DNA from 4 places in the Nonomuraea sp. NPDC051298 genome. Region 2 is predicted to be linked to each of the others. Evidence: riboswitches for the same ligand, from Rfam matches in the RefSeq annotation. Region 2 holds a riboswitch; each other region holds the start of a gene.

Region 1 (4,724 bases), on a different contig from region 2:
GGCCCACATCGTGAAGGACAGGAACGACCTGTGGGCAACCGGGTTCCTGGCCGCCGCCAGGAGGAACACGGCCCACACGATGTAGATCGCGAACAGCATGGGCGGCACGTGGGCCTGCTCGTGGCCGGAGCTGACGTCGTTCCAGATCGTCCAGTTCAGCGGGCCACCGGTCTCCGCCAGCAGGGGTGTCCGCACCATGAACCCGATGAAGAGCGGTACGAAGATCACGAGCGACAGCACGCCGTAAACGCGTAGGAACACGGCGAGGGCGCGCGGCCTTCTGTCTTGGTTGTGGTCGTCCATGTCGAGCCTCTCTCGCAGCCGTTGCATGGTCGGACACTACAACTCTCTAGTTGGAAAAGACAACTATGAAGATGGATTCAAGGACTGTCGCTGGTAGGGTAGGAGCATGGCGGGCAAGCGGAGTTACGGCGATGGATGCGCGATCGCGCACGCTCTCGAGCTCGTGGGAGAGCGCTGGGCGCTGCTGGTCGTGCGGGAGCTGATCCTCGGGCCCAAACGTTTCACGGACCTGCGCGCCGGTCTGCCGGGGATCAGCGCGGACATCCTGACCCAGCGCCTGCGCGAGCTTACGGACGCCGGCATCGTGCGGCGCCGCAAGCTCTCCCCGCCCGCCGGCTCCTGGATCTACGAACTGACCGATTGGGGCGCCGAACTGGAGCCCATCGTCACCGACCTCGCCCGCTGGAGCAGCCGCTCCCCCTCGCTGCCACACGGTGCCCCGCTCAGCGCCGATTCCGCCGCCCTGTCGCTGAAGGCCCTGTTCGCGCCCGCTGTCGGCGAAGCGCTCCACCTCGCCGTTGGCCTGCGGCTCGGCGAGCACCATTTCCTGCTGCGGGTGGACCGTGACCGCCTCCACCTGGCCCGCGTCGACTCCGGCCTGCCACAGGCGGACCTGGTCATCGAGACCAGCCCGCAGACCCTGGCCGCCGTGCTCGGCCGCGCCCGCACTCTCGACGACGTCCTCACCCGGGGTGACCTCACCCTGGCCGGACCGCGGGCCACCGCGGAACGCTTTCTACGCCTCTTCGCGCCCCCGGAGCCGATCGCCGAAATGTCGGCGCGTCAAGGGTAGGGGGTGGGCGTGCGGCTGGACGCTCGTGCGTGAGTCGCTCGTGCGCGGCGCTGACTTCCGGCTTCCCGCTCGGTCCTCGTCACCGGCTGTCCCCGGCGGAGGCGCTTCGACTTCGCTACTATCCACCATAGTAGCTATGTTGATCTCCGGGGCAGGACCGGGCTTTCTTCAGGCCATTTGGGTATGGCGACGGATCGTAGAGTGTGGCGATATTTCGCGAAATGTGTGGTGATGGCGGACCGGTGGGCGGCCGTTCGAGGGTGTTCGCGGAATCGGCGTCGGTGTGACGGATGTGACGAAAGGGATGTCTGGGACCTGACAATCTTGGACGTGTCCAAGTGTGAGCAGGGTCACATTCTGGTAACGAAGCTTGGGGTTCCAGCAGGGGTTTCAGCTCTGACATCACCCTCTGTCTGATCTTTACAGCCCGGTGTGCGCTTTGCCGATCCTTGAACCTTCGGCGTAGCTTCTGGCGTCGTCGCGGTGCACAAGCCATGTCCCCCGCGAACCGGCATCGGTCCTCCCGATGTGAGACAGACAAAGATCCGCCGGTCGCCCCCGATACCCCTCGAGGAGCAGCACCCTCATCGGGCGGCGACCTGCCGAATCCGTGCAGTCATGAGGCACGGAGCCGGGGACCCAGCGATCCCGTTTCTTCCCGAGGGATCAGGGGTGAGTCGGCGCGCGAGTCGCGCCGTAGGGCTACTTCCAGGCCCGAATCCGTCAGCTAACCCGGTAGGCGTTCGTGGAAGACGCGAGGAGAAATCCTGTCCACCTCCCTGCAGAACCCCCGCCTGTCCCGCTTCGCCCTGAGCGGCGTAGCACTCACGATGACCGTGACGGCCGGAGGTCTTGTCCTCCATGCCCCCACGGCTCAGGCGACGACGACGAGCGACTCGGCCGGAACGACGGCGACGGTGGCCACCACCGCCGGCGCCTCGAAGACGGCCACGGCTGCCCGGCAACGGGCCGCCAAGGTCGCCCGGCAACAGGCGAAGGCCCGCAAGGCCGTCGCCGCGGCCAAGGACCAGATCGGTGACCCGTATCGGTACGGGGGCACAGGGCCTGGTTCGTTTGACTGCTCCGGCCTCGTCCTGTTCGCCTGGAAGAAGGCCGGCGTCAAGCTCCCGCGCGTGGCGAGCAGCCAGTTCGCCCGCATCAGGAACAAGATCTCCTGGCGCAACCTCAAGCCAGGTGACCTGCTGTTCTTCAGCGGGCTCGGCCACGTGGGCATGTACGTCGGCAAGGGCAAGATGATCCATTCACCACGGACGGGTGAACGGGTACGCATCGACAAGCTGGACGGATGGCGCAAGTCGTCTTTCGTCGGCGCGGTCCGTCCCGGCATGTGAAGAAGCCCCGCCCGGATTCCCCCCGATCCGGGCGGGGCTCTCGCCTGTCCCCACGGGCGGCCGCGAATCCGCCCCCGCAGCACGCGGCTGCGGCGGCTGCCAGGCGGTGGAGGCGGTGACCTGGAGGTGGCCACGAATCCGCGCAAGCGCACGTGGCGGCTGCCAAGCGGCAGCCGCGAACTCCCCCAAGCGCACGTGGCGGTTGCCAAGCGGTAGCCGTGAATCCGCCCGAGCGCACGTGGTGGTTGCCAAGCGGTAGCCGTGAATCCGCCCGAGCGCACGTGGTGGTTGCCAAGCGGCGGCCGTGAGTCCGCGCAAGCGCACGTGGTGGTTGCCGGGCGGTGGCCGTGGATTCGCGCAAGCGCGGGCACGAGTGCCGGGCGGCTACGATCGGCCCCGTGTCCGAGCAGGTGAGCCGACGAGCCGTGGTGGCCGTCCTCCTGCTCCTGGTTCCGGGCGCGGCACCGCTTCCCGATCCCTCTGCCCTGCCCCCGGAGATGCGCGACCTGTGGCCCGGCCGCACGGTCGTCAGCCGGGGCAGGCACTCCGTGGTGGCCGGGCATGACTCTGCCGGGCGTGACTCCGGCGGGCATGAGCCCGCCGGGCACGACGCCGCCGGGCTCGCTGATCTGGCCCGGAGGGCGGATGCGGCCGGGCTCCGTGTCTCCGCCGTCCTGGGCGGGCGGGTACGACCGCTCGTCGTCGTTCCGGCGTCCGCCCGCGAGGCCGCCGCGCTGGCCGGAGTGGACCGGCTCGACGGCCTGGCCGCCGTGGCCGACCGTGGGCGCGTGATCGTCGTCCCCGAACTCTTCGCCACCCTCAACCCCACCGGCAAGGACATCGTCCTGACCCACGAGCTGACCCACGTCGTGGCCGGGACCGAGGGCCTGCCGGTCTGGCTCTACGAGGGGTTCGCGGACTACGTGGCCTACCGCGACGCCGGGTTGCCCGTCGCCACGGCGGCGGCCGAACTGGCGGCCGAGGCGCGGGCCGGGCGCCTGCCGAGCGCTTTGCCCGGACCTGCGGCTTTCGCGGCGGACGGGTCCGACCCGGTCCGGCTCGCGCGTGCGTACCAGGAGGCTTGGCTGGCGTGTCGCTTCTTCGCTGACCGGTTCGGTGAGGGGACCCTGGTGAGGCTCTACCGTGCGGCCCAGCGGGCGGGCGTCGATCGGGCGCTCGCCTCACTGGGCCTCTCCGTCGCCACGCTGACGGCGCGGTGGCGCGAGTACGTGCGGGATCAGCTCGTGTGAAGGGGAGGCAGATGAGCGAACGGCGAGATGAGGAAGACGCGCCGCACGACACCGGCAGGCCGGAAGCGGAGACGCCGGTGACGGGCGCGCGAGAGGCGGAGACGTCGGCGGCCGGGACGCGCGAACGCGACGTGCCGGACGGAGAGATGGCCGCCGTAGGGGTGAGCGCCGCACACTCTGACGGTGCCGCACACTCTGACGGTGCCGCACACTCTGACGGTGCCGCACACTCTGACGGTGCCGCACACTCTGACGGTGCCGCACACTCCGACGGCGACGCGCACTCAGGCGCGGACGGGCGTTCGGGGTCGGACGCGGACCTGGGAGGCGAGCGGCACGCGTGGGGTGAGTCCCGCTCGGGGCCGGAGCCCGGCGGCGACGCGGCGGCCTCCGGCGGCGCGGGAGGGACGGGGGAGGCGGCCGTGGCGGCGTCAGGGAACGGCGCGCTGCGACGGCAGGCCGGGATCGCGCTGGCGCTGCTCGCCCTCGTGATCGTGGCCGTGGCCGCGTTCAGCACCCCCTGGCACGTGCTGACCGGCGGCCCGCCCGATCCGGCGCGCGACTTCAGCGCCGCCCAGATCGCCAGGTCGCAGGCGTTCGACGCGGCCACGAGCCTGCCGAGCTACCTCTCGCTGGCGCTCACGATCATCTTCGCGGCGGTCCTGGTGGCCACCCCGTTCGGGGCCAAGGTGCTGGGCCGCCTCAAAGGCCCCTGGTGGGTGCGGACGATCCTCGGCGTCGTGGTGCTCACGGCGATCGTGGAGCTGTTCAGGTGGCCGCTCGGCATCTGGTTCGAGACGATCCTGCGCGACTACGGCCTGTCCACCCAGGACTGGGGGAGCTGGACCGGGGACCGGCTGAAGAGCCTGGGCGTGGAGACGTTCCTGCTGTGCGTGATGCTGCTGGCCCTGGTGGCGCTGGCCCGCAGGTTCAGGCGGTGGTGGATCCCCGCGGGGGTGGGCGCGTTCGCGCTGGCGGTGCTGGCGTCGTTCGTGTATCCGGTGGTGTTCGAGCCGCTGTTCAACG
Region 2 (4,724 bases):
GGCTCGGCCAGCTCGAGCCCCTCGGGCAGCCCGAGGGCGCACAGCTCGCGCCGGGTGGCCTTCAGCGGGCGCAGACCGGCACGCGGCACGACGGCGGTCGCCGGGCCGAGGAGCCCGGCGTGGTGAGCCTCGACGGCGCACAGCATCTGGAGCGGGGACTCCACCCAGGCCGACGCCTGTTCGACCACTCGTTGTCCTCCCAGCGGGGTGATGGCCCGTCACGACCGCTCCAAGGTAGCCCCACCGGCTTAAGCGCTCAGAAACGCGACGTGAACAATGGAGGGTATGAACTCGCTCATGCTCAACACGGACGGCGTGCAAATTCCGCAGCTCGGATACGGCGTCTGGCAGGTTCCGGCCGAAGAGGCCGAACAGGCGGTCGCCACCGCTTTCAAGACCGGTTACCGGCACGTCGACACCGCCGCCGCCTACGGCAACGAGGAGGGCGTGGGCCGGGCCGTACGCGGGAGCGGGCTGCCGCGCGGGAAGATCTTCGTGACCACGAAGCTGGGCAACGCCGACCACGTCCGCGCGGCGGCGGCGTTCGACGACTGCCTGGCCCGGCTGGGTCTCGACTACGTGGACCTGTTCCTCATCCACTGGCCGATGCCGCAGCACGGCAAGTACGTGCAGGCGTGGCGGGCGCTGGAGAAGCTCTACCGCGACGGCCGGGTCAGGGCCATCGGCACCTCGAACTTCACGGTCGCCACGCTCACCCGGCTCATGGACGAGACCGACATCACCCCGGCCATCAACCAGATCGAGCTGCACCCGTACCTGCAGCAGCGGGAGCTGCGGGCCTTCCACGAGGCCAACGGCATCCTCACCGAGGCGTGGAGCCCGCTGGGCCAGGGCAGGGGGCTGCTGGACGACCCGGCGCTGGGGGTGCTGTCGGACAAGTACGGCAGGACACCGGCCCAGATCGTGCTCCGCTGGCACCTTCAGCTCGGCAACGTGGTGATCCCGAAGTCGGTGACGCCCACGCGGATCGCCGAGAACATCGACGTCTTCGACTTCATTCTCGACGCCGAGGACATTGCGGCCATCGGCGCGCTGAACAAGGGGCTGCGACTGGGGCCGGATCCGGAGACGTTCAACATGATGTGAGTGACCCCTGTGACCGATGTGTCATTTGACAGCATTTCTTAGTAACGAGCACCTCTTTTACCTGATTTTTTACCTTCCATATACGATCTCCCGCGTGCGAGATTTCACATGGGGAATAGCCGCGACCGGAGCCATCGCCCGCAGGGTGGGCACGGCGATCGTGGCGGAGCCCGGTATGCGGGTGGCCGCCGTCGGATCCAGAGACCTGACCAGGGCGCAGGACCTGGCCTCGACACTGGGCGCGGAGTCGGCGTACGGCTCCTACGCCGAGCTGTGCGCCGACCCGGCCGTGGACGCCGTCTACGTGGCCACGCCGCACGCGCAGCACCTGGAGGTGGCCGAGGCGGCCATCGCCGCGGGCAAGGCCGTGCTGTGCGAGAAGCCGCTGGCCGCGACCGTGGACGACGCGGCGAAGATGGTACGCCTGGCGCGCGAGGCGGGCGTGTTCCTGATGGAGGCGATGTGGATGAGGTTCAACCCCCTCATCCAGCGGATCGCGGCCGACCCGCGCTTCGGCGAGATCCGGTCGGTGCAGGCCACGTTCGGGTTCGCCGCGCCGTACGACCCCGCGCACCGGCTGTGGGCGCCGGAGCTGGGCGGCGGCTCCCTCCTCGACCTGGGGATCTACCCGTTCGGCCTGGCCCAGTTGCTCCTGGGCGCGCCCTCCGAGCTGCGCGTCACCGGCTCGCTGGCCCCGACCGGGGTGGACGCGGAGGTGGCCGGGCTCCTGCTCTACCCCGGAGGGCGGCACGCGCTCGTGGCGTCGTCGCTGCTGGGGAATTACCCGAACCAGGCCGGCGTTGTCGGGACATCGATGCGAGCGGACCTCGCGGCGCCGTTCTGGGCGCCGGAGCGGATCCTGCTCACCGGGCCCGGCATGGAGCCGGAGGAGCTGGTGCTCGATCCCGCCGACAACGGATACGCCGGTGAGCTGCGCGAGGTCCGCGCCGCGGTGGCCGAGGGAAAGACCGAATCCTCGATCATGCCCCTCGACGAATCCCTTGCCATGATGGGGCTTCTGGCCGCCGCGCGGAGACAACTGGACTGACATCGCGTTTAGGGGTTTGTCATCCCCTTGCCTCATGTATTACCTTAGATGACTACTTGAGGCATATGACCGGTTTGTCCGGCTGTGTCGACCATCGCACGACAGATCACAGGATCGTCCTGTGACCGCTGAATCCGCCTGCGGGCGGAACCGGGGACCCACGTTCCTTGGGGTGAATCGGCACTTCGGTGCCGTAGGGCAGCTTCCACGTCCGAACCCGTCAGCTAACCCGGTAAGCGGCATGGAAGCAAGGAGTAACCCCCTCGATGGCCAAGCACCGTATTACCGATACCTCGAAGAGCCCTCTGGTCCGCGCCCTCGTCAGCACCTTCGTCGGCGCGACCGTCATCGCCACGGCCCTCGGCTCCCACGCCGTCACGGCCAGCGCCGACTCCGCGATCGGCGTCGCCGCGGCCACCGGAGCCAGGCACCCGGACGCCGCCGTCGCCGCCCATAAGGACGGCGCGGCGAGCGAGAACAAGGTCAACGTCACCGCCGAGCAGGTCCTGGCCCTGGCCAAGTCCCAGATCGGCACCTCCGAGAACTCCTACGGCGGCGGCACCAAGTACCAGCAGTGGTACGCCGCCTCGCAGCGAGCCGCCGAGACCATCGCCCGTGACGGCGGCAACCGCGCCGCGTACCTGAACGCCGCCTGGTGCGCGATGTTCGTCTCCTGGGTCGGCGACCAGACCGGCGCCCGCCAGCAGATCGGCTGGGACGCCTACACCGTGACCCACGCCAAGTGGTTCGCGGCCAACAACCGCTTCGGCACCGTCCCGAAGCCCGGCGCCGTGGTGTTCTTCTCCTGGGGCGGCAGCAAGGCGCTGAGCGACATCGAGCACGTCGGCTTCGTGCTGAAGGACAACCAGGACGGCACCATCTCCACCGTCGAGGGCAACACCGGCAACGGCAAGGTGGAGGAGCGCGTCCGTCCGAAGTCGCAGGTCGTCGGCTACGGCTACCCCGACTACGCCGTCTGACCCGCCTCCCCCCACCCCCTCCGCCGAGCGCGCGGCCCCATCCCGGGGCCGCGCGCTCGGCGCGTTCCCGCGCACACGACGCCACGACCCCACGACCCCACGACCCCACGACCCCACGACCCCACGACGGCGTAGTGTCGATCCGCGGCCCGGCCGTTCGACGCGTCGACGAGGACGGCCACCGAGGCCGCCACGCCCCGAAGGAGACGACACCGATGAAGTTCATGATCGTGGGCAAGGCCAACGCCGAGACAGAGGCCGGGACGCTGCCCAGCCAGGAGCTGGTGGACAACATGCACGCCTACAACGAGTCCCTGGCCAAGGCCGGGGTGCTGCTCGCGGCCGAGGGGCTCTACCCCAGCTCGCACGGCGCGCAGATCGCCTACAGCGGGGGCCGGGCCAGCGTGATCGACGGGCCGTTCACGGAGGCCAAGGAGCTGATCGCCGGGTTCTGGCTGATCCAGGTCAAGTCGCGGGAGGAGGCCGTCGAGTGGGCCCTGCGCGTGCCGGTGCCGCCGGGGCACGAGGGGGTGGGGCTGGACGTGTGGCAGGTGTTCGACGCCTCGGACGTACCGGACGACTCGATGCCCGCGGACGAGCGCGAGCGCGAGGAGGCGCTGCGCGAGCGCCTGGGCGTGGACACCCCCGACGCGTGACCCGTCCCACCGGCTCGGGTTGCGGCGGGAGGGGCGGGGCTGGTCTCATGGGCCGGTGACGGCTTCCGACACCCATCGCGCCATCGAGGCGGTCTGGCGGATCGAGGCGGCCCGGCTCATCGCCGGGCTCGCCGGGCTGGTGCGCGACGTCGGCCTCGCCGAGGAGCTGGCACAGGACGCCCTGGTCGCCGCGCTGGAGCAGTGGCCGGAGTCCGGCGTGCCGCGCAACCCCGGCGCCTGGCTGATGACGGTCTCCAAACGCCGCGCCATCGACCTCATCCGCAGGAACGAACGCCTCCAGCGCAACCTCGTCGAACTCGGCCACCGCATCGACCTGGAGGACGAGCTTCCCGAGGTCGACGAGATCGAGGACGACCTGCTGCGGCTGGTGTTCACGGCCTGCCACCCCGCCCTGTCGATGGAGGCGCGGGTGGCGCTGACCCTGCGCGTGCTCGGCGGCCTGACGACCGACGAGATCGCGCGGGCGTTCCTGGTCTCGGAGTCCACCGTGGCGCAGCGCGTCGTCCGCGCCAAGCGCACGCTGGCCGACAAGGGGATCCCGTTCGAGGTGCCCCAGGGGGCGGAGTTGGCGGGCCGCCTGTCGTCCGTGCTGGAGGTCATCTACCTGATCTTCAACGAGGGCTACTCGGCCACGGCCGGCGACGACTGGATGCGTCCCGCGCTGTGCGAGGACGCGCTGCGGCTCGGCCGCGTGCTGTCCGGTCTCATGCCCAAGGAGCCCGAGGTGCACGGCCTGGTCGCGCTCATGGAGATCCAGGCGTCCAGGTCGGCCGCCCGGGTGGGGCCGTCGGGCGAGCCGATCCTGCTGCTGGAGCAGAACCGCGCCCGCTGGGACCGGCTCCTCATCGGCCGTGGTCTGGCCGCGCTCGACCTCGCCGAGTCGCTGTCGGGCACGCCCGGCCCGTACGCGCT
Region 3 (4,724 bases), on a different contig from region 2:
ATCCTGGCCAGCGCGCGCAACACGGCCCAGGCGCACGCCGCGCTGAAGAACGGCGAGTGGAAGCGTTCCAAGTACACCGGTGTCGAGCTGGACGAGAAGGTCATCGGCATCCTCGGCCTGGGCAAGATCGGCCAGCTCGTGGCCCAGCGGCTGGCGCCGTTCGGCGTCGAGCTGATCGCGTACGACCCCTACCTGCCGCCGGCCCGCGCCGCGCAGATGGGCGTCAAGCTGCTCGCCCTCGAAGAGGTGCTCAAGCAGGCCGACTTCATCACCGTGCACCTGCCCAAGTCCAAGGAGACGATCGGGCTCATCGGCGACAGGGAGCTGCACCAGGTCAAGCCGAGCGTGCGCATCGTCAACGTCGCCCGCGGCGGCATCGTCGACGAGGGCGCCCTGTATGCGGCGATCAAGGAGGGCCGGGTCGCGGGAGCCGGCCTCGACGTGTTCTCCAAGGAGCCGTGCACCGACAGCCCGCTGTTCGAGCTGGACCAGGTCGTCGTCACGCCGCACCTGGGCGCCTCCACGCACGAGGCCCAGGAGAAGGCCGGCACCCAGGTCGCGCGGAGCGTGAAGCTGGCGCTGGCGGGCGAGTTCGTGCCCGACGCGGTCAACGTCGAGGGCGGCGCCGTGGCCGAGGACGTCAAGCCGGGCCTGCCGCTGGCCGAGAAGCTCGGCCGGGTCTTCACCGCGCTGGCCGGCGAGGTGGCCACCAAGCTCGACGTCGAGGTGCGCGGTGAGATCGCCGCCCAGGACGTACGGGTGATCGAGCTGGCCGCGCTCAAGGGCGTGTTCGCCGACGTGGTGGAGGAGCAGGTCACCTACGTCAACGCGCCGCTGCTGGCCAAGGACCGCGGCATCACGGTCGAGCTGGTGACCAGCTCCGAGAGCCCCGACTGGCGCAACGTGGTGACCGTGCGCGGCGTGCTCGCCGACGGGCGTACGGTCTCGGTGTCCGGCACGCTCTCCGGGCCCCGCCAGATCACGAAGATCGTCGAGGTCAACGGCTACGAGATGGAGATCGAGCCGACGGCCCACCTGTGCTTCCTCACCTACACCGACCGTCCCGGCATCGTCGGCGTGGTCGGCCGGCTGCTCGGGGAGCACGGCATCAACATCGCGTCGATGCAGGTGGCCCGGGACGTCAAGGGCGGCAAGGCGCTCATCGCGCTGACCGTCGACTCCGCGATCCCCGCCGACATCGTCGAGCAGATCGTGACCGAGATCGGCGCCGAGAGCGGCCGCTCGGTGGACCTGGAGGACTGACCTCCTGCTCTTCCGTCCTGTCAGGGCCGTCACCCGATCCCGGGTGGCGGCCCTTTCGGCGTCTCAGCATGCGAGATACTAGGACATCCAACGAGATGCCTCGGGTACTGTGGCAGTGATGCGCCAGGTACTCGTACTCATTACCTGCCGCGGCGGGGCCTGTTAGGGCAGGTCGACGGCTCGCCGCGGAGATCGGCGCCTGTGTCGGCCAGTAAGTCCCCCAGTGAGTCCTACGCCCGGTCCGCGAGATCAGGCCCGGTCGGATTCGCGACCGGAGTCCGGCTTCCCCTCCTTTGGAACGCGTCCGCGAGAAGAGATGAGTCACATGTACGAGATGTATGCCTGGAACCGTGCCGAAGACCACGACGACGAGGCGGCCGAGGCCGTGCAGATCGCGCTGGACCGTCGCGACAACGGCGGCGCCCCCCAGAACTCCAGCCGGTAGGGCCCTGCCCCGTCCGTGCCGCTCCTGGTGACGCGGCGGCATGTCCGCACGTCAGGCCGGTGACAGGGGTACCGACACCTCCCTCCACGGATACGCAGAGTGCTGATAGCGTCGCGCTGCGTATTCGTTCGAGGTGGAGGTTCCCCATGTACGCTGCCCTGATCCGGCGCGCCGCCGCAGTCGCCCTGCCCGTCGTGGCCGGCGCGGCCCTGTTCGTCACCCCCGCCCACGCGCAGGCGGCCGAGCTGCACATCGTCAAGCACAACCTGCCCGCGGGCACCACCGAGCGCTGGGTCCTGACGTGCCACCCCGACGACGGGACGCACCCCGACCCGTTCGCCGCCTGCGACCGGCTCCGCCGCATCGGCGGTGACCTGGAGCGGATCAGGTTCCGGCCCGACGTGCCCTGCCCGCGGATCTTCGACCCCGTCCGGGTCGAGATCAACGGCTGGTTCTACGGTCAGCACAAGCACTTCGACGAGCACTACCCCAACCCGTGCTTCGTGGAGAAGATCGCGAGCCCGATCGTGCCCTGACCGGGAGTGATCGCATCCGCGCCGGGGCTTTGATCGACGGCCTGGCCAGGGGTGAGGGAGCACGGGCGGCCCCGTCCGCGCACGGGGCCGCCCGTGGCTTTCCGCGCCGGCGGCCCGTCAGAGGGTGGCCGTGACGATGGCGTCGGCGGGGGTCGTGCGCTCTTCGACCACCTTCGCCCAGAGGCGCACCCCCTTGGGGTCCGGCCGGACCGCGCCCACGAACGCGGTTCTGCGCCAGTCCGAGAGCTTCTCCTCCTTCACCACGTCGCCCGAGTGCGGCGAGTGCACCATGTAGCCGGGCTTGGAGATCATCCCGACGTGGCCCAGGTCGCTGAAGAACACCAGGTCGCCGGGCTTGAGCTGGTCCCAGGAGATCTTCCTGGAGAAGGCCGCGTACTGCTCGTTGGTGGTGCGCGGCAGTTCGATGCCGGCCGCCTCGTACGCCCTGAGCATGAGCCCCGAGCAGTCGTAGCCGCTGTCGCTGGTGCCGCCCCACACGTACGGGATGCCGCGCCTGTCCATGGCGAACTTGAGTGCCGTCTTCCAGGCGGGCTTCGGCGCGCTCTGCGCCCGGATGCGCTTGATGTCGTTGACGGTCAGGGTGGTGGGGTCGTCGTCGGTGTCGGCTTTGGCCGTCGTGTGGGCCTTGGCCGTGCGGGCCTGAGCCGCGGAGTGGGCGTCACCCGTGGTGCGGGCCTGGCCTGCGGTGTCGGCCTGAGCTGCGTCGGCCTGAGTGGCGGTGTCGTCCTGGGCCGTGGTGGCGGCCTGTGCCGCGGGGGTGGCCAGGATGAGTCCGGCGGCTCCCGCCGCCAGGACGATGGCGATACGAGACAGAGCACTGTCCTTCCATGAGGCCGGCCGGGTTAGCTGACGGGCTCGGGCCTGGAAGACAGCCCTACGGCGGTGCCGATTCGCCCCTGGGGCTCAAGTGGGTCCCCGGCTCCACGCAGCGGCTGCGTGAATTAGGCCCGACAAACACTAACGAAACGGTCAAGCAGTCGTAAACCCCCCAAAATCGGGCGTCCAGAAAATGAGATGGAGTGTTCGTCAGACGAGACGAGCCGGTAAGGTACCGCCATGGAGTCGCGTAACATCCGCCTGGCCGTCATCCCCGGGGATGGCATCGGCGCCGAGGTCGTCGCCGAAGGGCTCAAGGTCCTGGAAGCCGTGGGCACGAAGATCGAGGCCACGCACTACGACCTGGGGGCCGCACGCTATCACCGCACCGGCGAGACCCTCCCCGACGCGGTGCTCGACGAGCTGCGCGGCTACGACGCGATCCTGCTCGGCGCCGTGGGCGACCCCAGTGTGCCGCCGGGCGTCCTCGAGCGTGACCTGCTGCTGCGGCTGCGGTTCGCGTTCGACCACTACGTCAACCTGCGGCCGGTCAAGCTCTTCCCCGGGGTGCGGACCCCGCTGGCCGGCGCCACGCCCGGCGACATCGACATGATCGTCGTCCGTGAGGGCACCGAGGGCCTCTACGCCGGCACCGGCGGCGCGATGCGTCGCGGCACGCCGCACGAGATCGCCACCCAGGAGTCGCTCAACACCGCCTACGGCGTCGAGCGCGTGGTGCGTTACGCCTTCGAGAAGGCCCGGTCGCGCCCGCGCAAAAAGCTGACCCTCGTCCACAAGACGAACGTGCTCACCTTCGCCGGCGACCTGTGGCAGCGCACGGTCGACCGGGTGGCCGCCGAATATCCCGAGGTCACCACCGACTACTGCCACGTCGACGCGGCCTCGATGTTCTTCGTCACCCAGCCCGAGCGCTTCGACGTGGTCGTCACCGACAACCTGTTCGGCGACATCATCACCGACCTCGGCGCGGCCATCGCGGGCGGCATCGGCCTGGCGGCCAGCGGCAACGTCAACCCCGAGCGCACCTCGCCCAGCATGTTCGAGCCGGTGCACGGCAGCGCGCCCGACATCGCCGGCCAGGGCAAGGCCGACCCCACCGCGACCGTCCTGTCCGTCGCCATGCTCCTCGACCACCTCGGCCTGCACGCCGAGGCGGCCAGGGTCGAGCAGGCGGTCGCCGCCGACCTCGCCGAGCGACCCGCCGGGCCGGCCGGTCGATCCACCCGCGAGATCGGCGACGACATCACCGCGCGAGTATCCGGCTAGGACCGCCTAGCCCCGAAACGCGCCTGGCGGTCCGAGGAGGACTGCCGGGCGCTTTTGCGTGTTCCCAGCTCAGGCGGCCTTTCGCCGGCTTTTCGCGGGCGACCTCCCCATCGGCCGCTTGTCATCCCATATAGCGAGACAATAGGAAGTACGGACGCCCTCCGGGGCAGGGCTGCCCGCCGTCGAAGGTTCACAGATCCGCAGACAACGGGCAGATTCCGGTAGATTTCGGTAGATCGCAGAGAGAAGGACCGCCGTCATGACCATCGCTCAGAAGCTCAGCATCGACGTGCAGCTATCCGCCAACGCTCGCACCGCGGCCGAGCGCGAGCAGGTACTGGCGGACCCCGGTTTCG
Region 4 (4,724 bases), on a different contig from region 2:
GCACTGGAGCGCGGCCACGGCCAGCTCCGACTCGATGGCCCGGCGCCCGGCGGCGACCTGGCGCACCCCTTCGGCCAGCCGCTCCGGGGCCACGCACAGGCTCATGAAGCCCAGCGCGGGACCGGCCAGCGCCTGGCGCACCTGGGCCGGGTTGGGCGCGGCCGACAGGATCAGCACCCCGCACCGGGGCACGTGCGCGGCCACCTCGGCCGCCGCCGGCCTGCCGGGCAGGTCGAGATCGACCACCGCCACGTCGGCGGCGGCGGCGACCGCCGCGCGCACCACCTCCTCCGAGCGCCCGGCCTCGGCGACGACCCGGAAGTCGGGTTCGGCTCCGAGGGTGGCGAGCAGGCCGCGGCGGACCAAGGGCAGGTGTTCGGCGATCAGAATGCGGATCAAGACGTCCCCCTCCGTCGTTTCTTAGGGTGATCGGCTGATCGCGGGCTGTCAATGCTCGTCAAAAGTGGTACGCCATGGGGCGTGCCGAGTTCGACTACTCTGGGGCTGTCGGACCTTTCGTCTGCCCTGCCGTCTGCCCTGGAGCGCGCCTAGATGAACTGGCTCTACGTCGTGGGGATCATCCTCTTCCTGCTCGGGCTGATGTTCTCCATCGCGCTGCACGAGCTCGGCCACCTGGTGCCGGCCAAGATCTTCGGGGTCAGGGTGACCCAGTACATGGTGGGTTTCGGCTCGACGGCCTGGTCACGGCGTAAGGGCGAGACGGAGTACGGCATCAAGTGGATCCCGTTCGGCGGCTACATCCGCATGATCGGGATGCTGCCGCCGCGCCCGGGCGACGACCCCACCAAGCTCAGGAGCAATGCCACCGGCCCGTTCCAGGGGCTCATCGAGTCGGCCCGCGATGCCGCGCAGGAAGAGGTGCGGCCGGGCGACGAAGACCGGGTCTTCTACCGCAAGAAGTGGTGGCAGAAGGTCATCATCATGTCGGGCGGCCCGGCGATGAACTTCGTGCTCGCCTTCGTCTTCTTCAGCATCCTGCTGGTCGGCATCGGCCTGCCCACCTGGGCCCCGATCGTCTCGCCCGACACCAACACGTGCGTGATCCCGATCTCCGAGCAGCGTACGCAGTGCACCGCCGCCGACAGGCCCACGCCGGCCGCCCAGGCGGGCATGAAGCCCGGCGACCGCATTGTCTCCTTCAACGGCCAGCAGATCGGCTCCTGGGACCAGGCCACCCGCCTCATCCGCTCCCACGGCGCCGGCGCGGTGCAGGTCGGCATCGTCCGCGACGACAAGCCGATGACCCTCGACGTCACGCTCATCGTCCAGGACCGGCCCAACGCCGAAGACCCCAGCAAGATCGACAAGAACGTGGGCTTCCTCGGCGTGCTGCCCACCGAGGTCATGGAGAGGCAGAGCATCGGCCAGGTCGTCGGCTACATGGGCGAGCTGACGGGCCGGGTGGCGGCCTCGCTGCTCAACCTGCCGGAGAAGATGGTCGGCGTCTGGCACGCGGCCTTCTCCGGTGACGAACGCGACCCCGAGGGCCCGGTCGGCGTGGTCGGGGCGGGTCGCATGGGCGGTGAGATCCTCGCCTCCGACCTGTCCACCGAGAAGAAGATCGCCATCTTCGTCAATCTGCTGGCCGGCTTCAACCTGGCGATCGGCATGTTCAACCTCATCCCGCTGCTGCCCCTCGACGGCGGTCACATCGCCGGAGGGCTCTGGGAGGGCATCAAGCGGGCCTACGCCAAGGTCATGCGGCGGCCCGAGCCCGGCTACGTGGACATCGCCAAGGTGCTGCCGCTGACGTACGCGATCGCGATCGTGATGATGATCATGGCGGGCCTGCTCGTCTACGCCGACCTGGTCAACCCGCTCACGCTGACGAACTGAGGCCGCCGTGGACACCGTCGACCGGCTTCGGGCCCTCTGCCTGGCCCTGCCGGAGACCACCGAACGGCTCTCCCATGGGGAGCCGACGTGGTTCGTCCGGGGGAAGAAGACGTTCGTGATGTTCGCCGACCACCATCACGACGACCGCCTGGCCTTCTGGTGCGCCGCGCCCGCCGGGGTGCAGGAGGAGCTGGTGGCGGAGGCGCCCGAGCGGTTCTTCCGCCCGCCGTACGTGGGGCACCGGGGGTGGCTGGGGGTCTACCTCGACGTCCCGCTGATCGACTGGGACGAGGTGGCGGAGCTCGTCACCGACGCCTACCGCCACATCGCACCCAAGTCGCTCGTCGAACGCCTGCCCTGACCTCCCTGTCGCAGGCCGCGATCAGTACATCGAGATGTGCACGTGGTCGTAGTGGTTCTCGGTGATGCTGCCGCGGTCGGACATCGTGCTCCAGCCGGAGCCCTGGTTGATCCGCTGCCGCCAGATCACGTACTTGACGCCGAGTTTGTCCTTGTTCTTCAGCGCCCACTCGGCGATCCGGTCGCCGAGCGCGTTGTTGGCGTCGCTGGGCATCGAGCCGCCCGTGCTCATCATGAAGTCGCAGGCGCGGCCGAGCGGGTGCTCGCCGCTCGAGCCCGAGCGGAAGCACCCCACCGCGAACGGCAGCGCGAAGTTCTTGTCGAGCTGCTCCTTCATCAGCCGGGTCCGCGCGGTGATGTTGTCGGACCCGTTCGGCAGCTCGGGCGCCCAGGAGCCGTCGGAGTTGCGCCCGGTCCCGTACGGCACCAGGTCCTCCAGCTTCTTCCTGATGTCCTTGATGACGTCCTCGGCCTCGTCGCGCTGGCCGGCCACCTCGGCCGTGTCGGACTTGATCCGCGAGGCCAGCGCGGCGGCCTCCTCGCTGGCTCTCTTCTTCTCGTCGCGGGCCTTGGCCACGCTGTCCACGACCGCCTGCTGCTCGGCGGTGAGCTGTTCGAGCAGGGCCGCGCTGGCAGCGTCGGTCGGGAGCATGAAAGAGGTCAGCGACAGGTCGCCGGTCTGGTAGCGCAGGCGCGCGATCTCGGCGACCCGCTGCTCGGCCGTGGTCACGGCCTGCTCGGCGGCCGCCGCCTTGGCCTGGGCCGTCTTGGCGGCCTCCTGCGCCTTGGCCAGCTCGACGCGTTTGAGGTTGTACTTCTCGATGAGCTTGTCGACCTTGGCGTTCAGCTCCTTGAGCTGGGCGCGGAGCTGGGCCTCCGTCGGCTTGGGGGCGGCCGACACCCTGATCGACGGTGAGGTGGACGCCGAGGCCGGGGCCGCGGGGAGGGCGGCGACGGCGATGGCGCTGATGAGACCGATGGCAAGACTCGCGGGGGACGAAGCCGCCACGTGGATGTTTCCTCTCCCTCTGCCGGCCGGGTTAGCTGACGGGTTCGGGTATGGGAGCTGCGTTTCCCTACCGCCTGAGCGGATTCACCCCGGGTGTGATTGGGTCCCCGGCTCCCGGGCACGGCGCCCGGGATTAGGCACGCAACGGCTGTTACGGCCGGTGCATATCGGGATATTAGTGGTAGATCACCGGTAATGCGACCTTAAGTAGAAATCTATTAGTGATCTACTTGTGATCGGAGCATGCGTGCGGCCTCCTCCGGCAGCACGTCGTTGACGAACGCCCCCATCGCCGACTCCGACCCGGCGAGGTACTTCAGCTTGCCGGCCGCCCGCCGGATGCTGAACAGCTCCAGGTGCAGATAGGCCAGCTCCCTGCCGGTACGCACGGGCGCCTGGTGCCAGGCCGAGACGTACGGCATCACCACCCCGAACAGCCCGTCGAACGCCCGCAGCACCGAGGTGTACAGCGGCGCGAACGCCGCCCGCTCCTGCTCGGTGAGCGCCGCGAGGTCGGGCACCTGCCGGTGCGGATAGAGATGCACCTCGAACGGCCACCGCGCGGCGGCCGGCACGAAGGCCGTCCACAGCTCGTTGGCGGCCACCACCCGCGTCCCCGCCGTGCGCTCGGCGGCCAGCACGTCGGCGAACAGGTTGCCCGGCCCCCGGTGCCGCGCCGCCGCGCCGAGGTGCAGCCTGGTCCTGGGCGTGACGTACGGGTAGGCGTAGATCTGGCCGTGCGGGTGGGCCAGCGTGATGCCGATCTCCTCACCCCGGTTCTCGAAGCAGAACACCTGCTCCACGCCGTCGATCCCGGACAACTCGGCCGTACGGTCGGCCCACGCCTCCATGACCAGCGCCACCTGGGCGTCGGAGAGCCTGGAGAAGGAGGAGGAGTGGTCGGAGGTGAAGCACACCACCTCGCACCGCCCCACCCCCGGACGGACCTCGCTCAGCCCGCCCGCCTCCCCATAGGCCCCGAAATTTCCGGAGAAGGAGGGGAACCGGTTCTCGAAGACCACCACGTCGTAGTCGTACGCCGGGATCTCCGACGGCCGCGTGGGCGACGACGGGCACAGCGGGCACTCGGCCGTGCCACCGCTCGGCAGGAACGTACGCGTCTGCCGGTGCCCGGCGATCGCGATCCACTCCTCGGTCAGCGGGTCGTAGCGCAGTTCGGAGGCGACCGGCCGGGGATCGAGCGTGCGCCGGTCGATCGCGCTCCGGTCGGCGTCGTCGCGCCGGTCGAAATAGATCAGCTCCCGGCCGTCGGCCAGGTGGGTGATGGTGCGCTTCACGGCGAGCCCTCCGCGATGATCAGTTCTCCGGCCCGTTCGGCCAGCTCGGTACGTGCTTCCTCGGGCAGCCCGGCGTCGCTGATGACCACGTCGGCCTCGCTCAGCTCGGCGATGGTGCTGATGCCCACCGTGTTCCACTTGGTGTGGTCGGCCGGGACGACCAGCCGGCTCGCCGCCGTGACCAGCTCTCTGTCGGTCTC

The links. A riboswitch is a leader RNA that binds a small molecule or an ion and turns the genes downstream of it on or off. The one in region 2 is predicted to bind cyclic di-AMP.
Region 1: it holds a riboswitch for cyclic di-AMP, as region 2 does, so the genes downstream of both, ACZ6S0_RS07535 (C40 family peptidase) here and ACZ6S0_RS29860 (CHAP domain-containing protein) in region 2, are expected to answer to the same signal.
Region 3: it holds a riboswitch for cyclic di-AMP, as region 2 does, so the genes downstream of both, ACZ6S0_RS17975 (C40 family peptidase) here and ACZ6S0_RS29860 (CHAP domain-containing protein) in region 2, are expected to answer to the same signal.
Region 4: it holds a riboswitch for cyclic di-AMP, as region 2 does, so the genes downstream of both, ACZ6S0_RS52380 (coiled-coil domain-containing protein) here and ACZ6S0_RS29860 (CHAP domain-containing protein) in region 2, are expected to answer to the same signal.

Annotation. Positions count from the first base shown of each region.
Region 1 covers NZ_JBVJIM010000002.1:482,755-487,478, forward strand. The annotation lists gene ACZ6S0_RS07525 (DUF6632 domain-containing protein) at 1-330, opposite strand, end outside; gene ACZ6S0_RS07530 (winged helix-turn-helix transcriptional regulator) at 410-1,096, shown strand; cyclic di-AMP (ydaO/yuaA leader) riboswitch at 1,687-1,853, shown strand; gene ACZ6S0_RS07535 (C40 family peptidase) at 2,014-2,448, shown strand; gene ACZ6S0_RS07540 (gluzincin family metallopeptidase) at 2,847-3,698, shown strand; gene ACZ6S0_RS07545 (M48 family metallopeptidase) at 4,121-4,724, shown strand, end outside.
Region 2 covers NZ_JBVJIM010000011.1:313,603-318,326, forward strand. The annotation lists gene ACZ6S0_RS29845 (hypothetical protein) at 1-188, opposite strand, end outside; gene ACZ6S0_RS29850 (aldo/keto reductase) at 286-1,107, shown strand; gene ACZ6S0_RS29855 (Gfo/Idh/MocA family protein) at 1,202-2,155, shown strand; cyclic di-AMP (ydaO/yuaA leader) riboswitch at 2,272-2,409, shown strand; gene ACZ6S0_RS29860 (CHAP domain-containing protein) at 2,422-3,135, shown strand; gene ACZ6S0_RS29865 (YciI family protein) at 3,351-3,791, shown strand; gene ACZ6S0_RS29870 (RNA polymerase sigma factor) at 3,847-4,724, shown strand, end outside.
Region 3 covers NZ_JBVJIM010000005.1:220,756-225,479, forward strand. The annotation lists gene serA (phosphoglycerate dehydrogenase) at 1-1,263, shown strand, start outside; gene ACZ6S0_RS17970 (SSI family serine proteinase inhibitor) at 1,855-2,244, shown strand; gene ACZ6S0_RS17975 (C40 family peptidase) at 2,362-2,766, opposite strand; gene ACZ6S0_RS17980 (hypothetical protein) at 2,765-2,908, shown strand; cyclic di-AMP (ydaO/yuaA leader) riboswitch at 3,082-3,223, opposite strand; gene ACZ6S0_RS17985 (3-isopropylmalate dehydrogenase) at 3,322-4,368, shown strand; gene ACZ6S0_RS17990 (branched-chain amino acid aminotransferase) at 4,628-4,724, shown strand, end outside.
Region 4 covers NZ_JBVJIM010000052.1:15,679-20,402, reverse strand. The annotation lists gene ACZ6S0_RS52395 (response regulator transcription factor) at 1-399, opposite strand, end outside; gene ACZ6S0_RS52390 (M50 family metallopeptidase) at 553-1,857, shown strand; gene ACZ6S0_RS52385 (MmcQ/YjbR family DNA-binding protein) at 1,865-2,218, shown strand; gene ACZ6S0_RS52380 (coiled-coil domain-containing protein) at 2,240-3,226, opposite strand; cyclic di-AMP (ydaO/yuaA leader) riboswitch at 3,233-3,376, opposite strand; gene galT (galactose-1-phosphate uridylyltransferase) at 3,445-4,524, opposite strand; gene ACZ6S0_RS52370 (DeoR/GlpR family DNA-binding transcription regulator) at 4,521-4,724, opposite strand, start outside.